DNA from 4 places in the Methylobacterium sp. CB376 genome. Region 1 is predicted to be linked to each of the others. Evidence: predicted binding sites of a transcription regulator. Region 1 holds the regulator's gene; each other region holds the start of a gene.
What was found. Region 1 encodes LexA, which represses DNA repair genes until DNA is damaged. Its sites were predicted from a motif close to TGTTCNNNNTGTGTTCNG; they were not measured.

Region 1 (2,197 bases):
GTCTGAGAGCGACACCCTGGCGCAGGCGCTCGCCGACGTGAGCCAGCGGCGGGCCGCGCTGGAAGCCGAGTACGAGCGCATCGGCAGCGAGCTGGCGAAGCTCCGCCTCGCCGAGAACGCGCTGCGGGCGATCGTCGACGACACCGACCTGCCGCTCGCCGGACTGGCGGGGACCGCCGGCCTGCCGCTCGCGGGAGCCGGCCGGCCGGCCGAGGCGGCGAGGACGGTCGGGCGCGGCAGCCGCGGGCCGCGGGCGAACTCGGCCAAGGGGCGCCTCAAGGCGCTGCTGGAGGGCGCCGGACCGCAGGGCCTGACCAGCGCGCAGATCGCCCGCCAGCTGCCGGACGTCGCGCCTGGGACCCTCAACACCTATCTCAGCGTCATGGTCGCGGGCGGCGAGGCCGTCCGTGCCGGGGAATTCTACCGGGGCGTTCGCCCCGCGGAGGCCGCCCTGTCCGACGAGCCCGACGAGGCGGCGCCCGACGGGGAGGCCGGCGCCGACCTCGCCGGATGACGCCTGCCGCCGTCGCGTGACCGGACGCAGCGGCACGTGCTAGGCTCCCCCGCGGGAGCCGCACGGGCGGGACGTCGCGATGGATGTCGACGCGCTTCTCCGCGAGATCAGCCGCCGGATCGTCGAGATCGAGCTGCGGTCGACGGCCCTCGCCGCGCGGGTGGCGGAGCTCGCCAGCCTCGGTCTCGAGGCCGGCGAGGTGGAGCAGCGGCTCTGGGCCGCCATCGACGCCCTGACGGTGCTGCGCTGCGAGCAGTGGACCCTTCAGGGGCTGAGAGGCCCGGCAGGCGCGGACCGCGCGGACGAGATCCTCGCCAGGGCCGCCGCGTACGACGAGGACGCCGAGGCCCGCCTCCGGGCGCGGACCCAGGTGACGCGGGACGGCGCCGGATCCTGAGCCCGCCCGACTCCGGCCCGACGCAAGTCGACCTGCGCCGCAACGGCTTGCGGAACACTTGAAGAACGCTTAACCTGTTCGCGATTTGTACCATGTCGCGCGTCGGCGCAGGCGATGAGAGTGACCCATGCTCACCCGTAAGCAGTTGGACCTGCTCCGCTTCATCCAGCAGCGGATGCGCGAGACCGGCGTCCCGCCCTCCTTCGACGAGATGAAGGACGCCCTCGACCTCAAGTCCAAGTCCGGCATCCACCGTCTCATCACGGCCCTGGAGGAGCGCGGCTTCCTCCGCCGGCTGCCGAACCGGGCCCGCGCGATCGAGGTCATCCGCATCCCCGAGGCGGTGGCGAGCGGCCCCGCGGAGGTGGTGCGCTTCACGCCGAGCGTCGTCGAGGGGGGGCGCTCCTCGGCCCCGGTCAAGCCCGCCCCGCTGCCGACCGCCCTGGTCTCCGACGAATCCGGGCACGCGGTCAGCATCCCGGTCATGGGCCGGATCGCCGCCGGCACGCCGATCTCGGCCATCCAGAGCCAGAGCCGCAGCGTCGCGATGTCGCCGGACTTCCTCGCCGGCGGCGAGCACTACGCCCTGGAGGTGCGCGGCGACTCGATGATCGAGGCCGGCATCCTGGACGGGGACTTGGTGGTGATCCGCCGCCAGGACACCGCCAATACGGGCGACATCGTGGTAGCGCTGATCGACGACGAGGAGGCGACCCTCAAGCGCCTGCGCCGCCGCGGCTCGTCGATCGCCCTCGAAGCCGCCAACCCGGCCTACGAGACCCGGGTCCTTGGGCCCGACCGGGTCCGCATCCAGGGCCGCCTCGTCAGCCTCATCCGCAAGTACTGAGGCAATTACCTCCTGAGGCAAGTACTGAGCCGTCCCCGGCTCCGGTTCGACCCGTAACCCTCGCGCGGACGGCCATCATCCGCCGCGCGCGAGCCCCTCTCGGCCCCGCAGATCGGGACGACGCCTGGTTGATCCCGGTCGAGGGGAAGCGCCGACGACGCGTGGTCCGGCGCGAACACCTTCCTTCCCGCAGCTGACGCATGGTGACGCCGGGCCGCGTCGCGATCAGGCAGGCGCGCGCAGCGTAGAGCAGGGTGATGGCCGGCCTCGCGCCCGCGGCGACAGTTTGCGTGTGGTGGGAGATGCGCTCCTGTGGCATGTCTCCACCTTGCGGAACTGCTGGTTGCGCGGCGGATCTGCGCTGGCGTAGGGGAAGCTTAACCGAGCCATCCGATACCTCGAAGCCGGTCCGAGGGACGGAGGAGCCGCTCCTGCGTCG
Region 2 (2,197 bases), 1.5 Mb from region 1:
GAATCCCAGGCGCCCGTCACCGTGACGGGCTCGCCCGCGCCGGCCTCCGTGCGCAGGGTCTTGCCGAGCCGCCCCTCGTTGTGGGCGATCAGCGTCGCCGCCGCGGCCAGGATGTGGCCCGTCGAGCGGTAGTTGCGCTCCAGCCGCACCACCACGGCGCCCGGGAAATCGTGCTCGAAGCGCAGGATGTTGTCGACCTCGGCGCCGCGCCAGCCGTAGATCGACTGGTCGTCGTCGCCCACGCAGCAGACGTTGCGGCGGCCCTGGGCCAGGAGCCGCAGCCAGAGATACTGCGCCACGTTGGTGTCCTGGTACTCGTCGACCAGGATGTAGCGGAAGCGGTCCTGGTAGCTCGCCAGGATGTCGGGATTCTCGCGCCAGAGCTTGAGGCAGAGCAGGAGCAGGTCGCCGAAATCGACCGCGTTGAGGGTGGCGAGGCGCTCCTGATAGGCGGCGTAGAGCGGCCCGCCCTTGCCGAAGCCGAAGGCGCCGGCCTCGCCGGCCGGCACCTGGTCGGGGGCGAGGCCGCGGTTCTTCCAGCCGTCGATGGCCTGGGCGAGGCCGCGGGCGGGCCAGCGCTTCTCGTCGATGCCCGCCGCCTCGATCACCTGCTTGAGCAGGCGCAGCTGGTCGTCGGTGCCCAGGATGGTGAAGTCGGATCGCAGCCCGACCAGCTCCGCGTGGCGGCGCAGGATCTTGGTGCCGATCGCGTGGAACGTGCCGAGCCAGGGCATGCCCTCGCCGGCCGCGCCGATCAGGCCGCCGATGCGCTCCTTCATCTCCCGCGCGGCCTTGTTGGTGAAGGTCACGGCCAGGATGTCGAAGGGCCGGGCGCGGCCGATGGCGATCAGGTGGGCGATGCGCGTGGTCAGCACCCGCGTCTTGCCGGTGCCCGCGCCGGCCAGGACCAGGACGGGCCCCTCCGTCGCCTCGACGGCGCGGCGCTGCTCCGGATTGAGCCCGTCGAGATAGGCCGCCCCGGGAGGCGCCACGGCGGCCCTCGCGCGGGCTGCGATCGAGGTGGGGGCGGGCGCCTCGGCCCCGGCGGCATCGCGAGTCATGGATTCATCACTGGACCAAAACGCGAACGGCGTCGAGGGTGGGCCGGCGAGGGGGCCGGCGAGGGGGCCGGCGAGGGGGCCGGCGAGGGGGCCGGACGGTGGCGCAGCGCCGCAGGGTCGCGGGGAACCCGAGACCGTCCCGGCGCGTCCCCCCATCGCCGATATCCGTGACCGTTCACAGCCTCGGGGTGTTCCCATGCGCGTCCATACCCTGCTGATCCTCGCGGCCGCCCTGGCGGCGAGCCCCGCCCTGGCCCAGAACCAGCGCGGCACCACCCGTGCCGAGCGCACGGTCGAGGGTCTCAACAACTCGATGAACTATCGCAGCGAATCGCGCGACATCCAGCAGCAGAACCGGTTCGAGACGAACCAGCTGCAGGGCCAGATCCGCCGCGAGCAGACGCTGCCGCTGCCGCCGGTGACCCCCGGCATCATCGCCCCGGCCCGGTGAGGGAGCCGGGCGGGGCGCGCCTCGGTCCGGCGCCGTCGCGGCACCGGGTCACCCGCCGGAGCCTCTCCGGCGGGTGACCGGGCGTTCCTATTCGAGGCTCAGCGCCACGAACCGCACCTCGCCCTGGGCGTTCGAGACCAGCAGCAGGGCGGATTTGCGGCCCTCCTTCTTGATCTGATCCAGGCGGCGGGTGACGTCCGAGGGTGAGTTCACCGGCTCCTGGCCGACCTCGACGATGAGGTCGCCGGCCTGGATGCGCTTGTCGGCCGCGTTCGAGTTCGGGTCGACGCGGGTGACTACCACCCCCTTCAGCCCGTCCTTGATGTTGAAGCGCCGCCGCGCCTCCTCGGAGAGGCCGGTCAGGTTGAGGCCGAGGGCCTGGCGCGTCACGTCGGCCTCGGGCTGGGGCCGGTTGAGGGCGGCGGGCTGGGGCTTGTCGTTGTCCTCCAGCCGCCCGAGGGTGACCGGCCGCGTCTGCTCCGCGCCCTTGCGGATCGTGAGCACGTCCACGGTCTTGCCGACCGGCGTCGTCGCCACGATGCGGGGCAGGTCGCTCGACGACTTCACCTCGACGCCGTTGAACTTCACGATCACGTCGCCGACCTCGAAGCCGGCGGTCTTGGCCGGGCCCTTCTCGTCGATGCCGGCGATCAGCGCGCCGCGGGCGCCGCCCTTGAGGCCGAGC
Region 3 (2,197 bases), 620 kb from region 1:
TCCGGCCTCCGAGGGCGGGCGGGCCGGCACCGCGCCGGTCGCCGGGGACGGGATGCCCGTGGACAACACGGACAGCTTGGATGCGCTCCAAGGTAAGGCGCGAGGTCGCACCGGGGAGGGGCGTGACTCCGCGGCGGCTCACGGACCCTGCCGTCAAGGCGGGCGGGGCGACCCGGGCCGCCGCGAGGGGGCGGGAGACTCGGAACGGCCTCGCCGCCTCCGGGAGCGTCGCGCAGGAGCGCGATCCCGCATGAGCGCGATCCCGCATGAGCCGGCCCGCGCGAGCGGCCCCAAACGGAAGGGGCCGCCGCGTCTCCCGCGGCGGCCCCTTCCTCCTCGATCCGTCGGGCCTGGCTCAGGCCTCGCCCTCGTCGAAATCCTCCGCGGTCGGGACCGCGTTCTCCAGGATCTTGTCGGCGACGAGGCCCATGTTCTGGCGGATCGCCGCCTCGATGCGCCCGGCGATGTCCGGGTTGTCCCGCAGGAAGCCCTTGGCGTTCTCGCGGCCCTGGCCCAGGCGCTGGCTGTCGTAGGAGAACCACGCCCCCGACTTCTCGACGATGCCGGCCTTCACGCCGAGGTCGATCAGCTCGCCCACCTTCGACACGCCCTCGCCGAACATGATGTCGAACTCGACCTGCTTGAACGGCGGCGCCACCTTGTTCTTCACCACCTTGACCCGGACGCTGTTGCCGATCGGCTCGTCGCGGTCCTTCAGGGTCGAGACGCGGCGGATGTCGAGCCGCACCGAGGCGTAGAACTTCAGCGCGTTGCCGCCCGTGGTGGTCTCGGGGCTCCCGTACATCACGCCGATCTTCATCCGGATCTGGTTGATGAAGATGACCATGCAGTTCGAGCGCGAGATCGAGCCGGTGAGCTTGCGCAGGGCCTGGCTCATCAGGCGGGCCTGGAGGCCCGGCTGCTGGTCGCCCATCTCGCCCTCGATCTCGGCCCGGGGGGTGAGCGCGGCAACCGAATCCACCACCAGCACGTCGATCGCGCCCGAGCGGACCAGCGTGTCGGTGATCTCCAGCGCCTGCTCGCCCGTGTCGGGCTGCGAGATCAGCAAGTCGTCGAGATTGACCCCGAGCTTGCGGGCGTAGACCGGATCGAGCGCGTGCTCGGCATCCACGAAGGCGCAGACCCCGCCCTTCTTCTGCGCCTCCGCGATCGTGTGCAGCGCCAGCGTGGTCTTGCCGGAGGATTCCGGGCCGTAGATCTCGATCACCCGCCCGCGCGGCAGGCCGCCGACGCCGAGCGCCACGTCGAGCCCGAGCGACCCGGTGGAGATGGTCTCGACCTCCTGCACCTTGTCGCCCTTGCCCAGGCGCATGATCGAGCCCTTGCCGAAGGCGCGCTCGATCTGGGCGAGCGCGGCATCGATCGCCTTCGACTTGTCTTTATCCATGGTCGGGTTTTCCACCAGTCGCAGCGAGGACTGAGCCATCTGACGGGTCCTTATGGCACGGGGGCGAAGAGATTCTCAATGTGCGCGGCTCCCGGTATGTACTTGTTTTGTTCTCGCTCTGCAAGGGCGCGGCCCGGCGGTGCGGCGGATCTCCGCGCGGCCGTCCGGGCGAGGGCGGGGGTCAGCGGCAGGGCGGCAGGCCGGGCTGACCGCAGGGCCGGCCGCCATGGCCGGGATGGGGCGCCGGCTGCGGAACGGCGCGCGGCGCCGCCGGCGGCGGGCGCTGCATCTGCATCATCTGCATCTGGTGCTGGCGCTGGGCGGCGGCCTGCTGCTGCATCATCATCTGCTGCTGGCGCGCCGCGGCCTGGGCCGCCTGCTGCCGGGCCGCCGCCTGCGAGGCCTGCTGCTGCATCACCTGCTGCCTCTGCTGAAAGGCCCGCGCGGCCTCCTGCTGCCGCTGCTGCATCATCATCTGCTGGCGCTGGGCCGCGGCGGCCCGCTGCGCCTGGGCGGCCCGGGCTTGGGCGGCCCGGGCTTGGGCGGCCTGCGCCTGGGCGGCCTGCTCCTGACGGACCTGCTGCTGGCGGGCGAAGTCCGGGTTCGGGGCGGGCGCCGCGACGGGGCCGTGCGGCGAGGCGGGCCGCCCGGCCGGGGGCTGGCCGGGCGGCGGCCAGCCCGGCCGCAGGGCCTGGACGGGCGCGGCGGGCGGCGCGGCGCGGGGCGGCGCGCCGGGGGCCGGCTGCGCCCGTAGCGTCGGCGCCGCTCCGGCGCCCGGCCGGTTCGCCG
Region 4 (2,197 bases), 2.7 Mb from region 1:
AGACCGTGGTCCGGGCGTCGATCCCGTCCGGCAGGTGGGCGGCCAGGAAGGCCTTGGCCACCAGCTCCCAGAGCCGCCACGCCTCCGGCCCGACCTCGCCCGGCCGCGGCACCTTGCGCAGCGGCACGATGGCGTGGTGCTCGCCCGGATCCTTGACGTAGTGGCCGCGCGGACCGCGGCGGAGCACGACCGCCCCGGGCGCCGGGACGAGCCCGGCGAGGTCGGGCAGGCTCGCGCCGAGCGCCGCGAGCACGGCCGGCGCGTCGCCGCTCTGGCTCTCCGGCAAGTGCTCGGATTCGGTGCGCGGGTAGCTCAGGAAGCCGCGGTCGTAGAGGTCCTGGGCCAGGGAGGCGGTGCGCTGCGGGTCGAAGCCGAAGCTCTTGGCGCAGCGCCGGGCCAGGGTGTCCTTCGAGAACAGCCGCGGCGGCGGGCGCCGCACGTCCCGCTCGGCGACCGCGAGGGGCCCGGCCCAGCCGCGCGCCGCGGCCGCGATCGCCTCCGCCTCCTCGCGGGCGAAGATCCGCTCCTTCGGCGCGTGCCACAGCGTCAACTCCGCCCCGCTCACCGTTGCGACCGGCAGCGCGATCCGGAAGAATTCCCGCGGCACGAAGTCCCGGATGCGCCGCTCCAGATCGGCCAGCAGCGCGAGGGTCGGCGTCTGCACGCCGCCGAAGCGCCAGGGCTCCCGGAAGGCCGCCGGGCGCAGGCGCAGCGACACCGCCCGGGTGCCGTTGAGTCCGAGATGCCAATCCTCGTAGCGGCGGCAGAGCGCCTCCTGGTAGGCGGCGTAGTCCCGCTCGCCCGAATCCGGGTCGCGCCCCAGGGCCGCGAAGGCGCGCCGGATCGAGACCTCGTCGAGGGCGCCGAGGCGCAGCCGGTCGACCCGGCCGCGATAGCCCAGGTGCTCCAGCACCTCCCAGGCGATCATCGAGCCCTCGCGGCCCGGATCGGTGGCGATGATCACCCGCTCGACCCCGTCGAGGGCCCGGCGGATCGCCGCGATCCGAGCGGCGTGCGAGGCCCCGGACCGGCTCTGCCCGCAGCAGAGCGGGATCTCGTCGACGGCGATCGGCAGGTCCTCGAACCGCCACGCCTTCCAGGCCGGCCTGATCTCGGCGGGTTCCTGCGCGGCGAGCAGGTGCCCCTCGGCGGCGATGCAGACCGTCGTCGGCGCGCGGAAGAAGCGCTGCAGCTCGCGCATCGCCGAGGGCTTCTCGAAGAAGAACAACGTCCTTCCGGCCTGGCCACGGGCCATGGCGCCAGATCCTCAGCGGCAGAATGCGAACGGATCAGGAACATATCGGCCGGGCGGGCGCCCGTCAACGCGGGTCCGCGCCGGCTCCCGGCGCATCGCCTCGGCGCGCCCCTGCCTCAGTCATCATCCCCAGCTTGCCCCGTCGAGGGCGGATGTCATCTTGGATGACGAGGGGAAACTTGCCGAGAGGACCAGTACCATGGATATACGGAACAGCGTTCTGGCCGCCGCAATCCTGACATTCGTGGGTGTTGGTCTTGCGGGTCAGGCGCGCGCGCAGGGCCTGCTGGTGGAGCCGCCGGGTCTTCCGGGCGTGGTGCTGCCGCGGCTGGCGCCGGGCGCGAATCCGCTGGTCGACGGCTCCCTGGTCTTCCACGGGAATTACTGCGGCCCCGGCGACCGCGGCCCGGGCCGCCCTCCGGTCGACGCGCTCGACCGGGCCTGCATGCACCACGATGCCTGCACGCCGGCGGGGGGCGTGCCGTCCTGCGCCTGCAACGCCCGCCTGCAGCGGGAGGCCACCGCCGTGGCGCGCAGCCGGCGCCAGCCCGCGGACCTGCGCGACCTCGCCGCCCTCGTGGCCCAGGGCGCGGCCGCGATGCCCTGCAATCCCTGACCCGAGATCGTTCGCCGACGCATCACCGCTTCCGCGGCGGGCGTGAGCCGCGATCCTGATCCTCGGCGCAGCGGCGGCCCGCGCTCCTGCCGGGCGTCACGGGGCGCGGCGGGGCGTCCCCTCCTGATCCCGCCGCGCCACCACGCGCAGCGCGGGGAAGGCGGGGCGGCGCTGCGCGGGCCACCCCGCGCGGCAGGCCGCGTTGTCGTTGGCCGGCCGATTCTCGCACGGCATGTAGGCGTCGAGCACGTCGACCGCGTACAGGATCCTGCGGACCGGCGTCGCGGCGCGGCGCCTGCCGCGGCTCATCCGGTGACCAGCCCCCC

Region 2: the regulator LexA is predicted to act here: its motif matches at 1,073-1,090, upstream of QA634_RS05380 (ATP-dependent helicase).
Region 3: the regulator LexA is predicted to act here: its motif matches at 1,506-1,523, upstream of recA (recombinase RecA).
Region 4: the regulator LexA is predicted to act here: its motif matches at 1,281-1,298, upstream of QA634_RS21325 (type IA DNA topoisomerase).

Annotation. Positions count from the first base shown of each region.
Region 1 is NZ_CP121648.1:7,370,488-7,372,684, reverse strand. It holds gene QA634_RS33930 (hypothetical protein) at 1-514, shown strand, start outside; gene QA634_RS33925 (hypothetical protein) at 594-911, shown strand; gene lexA (transcriptional repressor LexA) at 1,039-1,758, shown strand.
Region 2 is NZ_CP121648.1:1,208,947-1,211,143, forward strand. It holds gene QA634_RS05380 (ATP-dependent helicase) at 1-1,061, opposite strand, end outside; gene QA634_RS05385 (hypothetical protein) at 1,258-1,512, shown strand; gene QA634_RS05390 (DegQ family serine endoprotease) at 1,600-2,197, opposite strand, start outside.
Region 3 is NZ_CP121648.1:355,387-357,583, reverse strand. It holds gene recA (recombinase RecA) at 356-1,447, opposite strand; gene QA634_RS01465 (caspase family protein) at 1,590-2,197, opposite strand, start outside.
Region 4 is NZ_CP121648.1:4,670,600-4,672,796, forward strand. It holds gene QA634_RS21325 (type IA DNA topoisomerase) at 1-1,255, opposite strand, end outside; gene QA634_RS21330 (hypothetical protein) at 1,455-1,871, shown strand; gene QA634_RS21335 (hypothetical protein) at 1,968-2,180, opposite strand.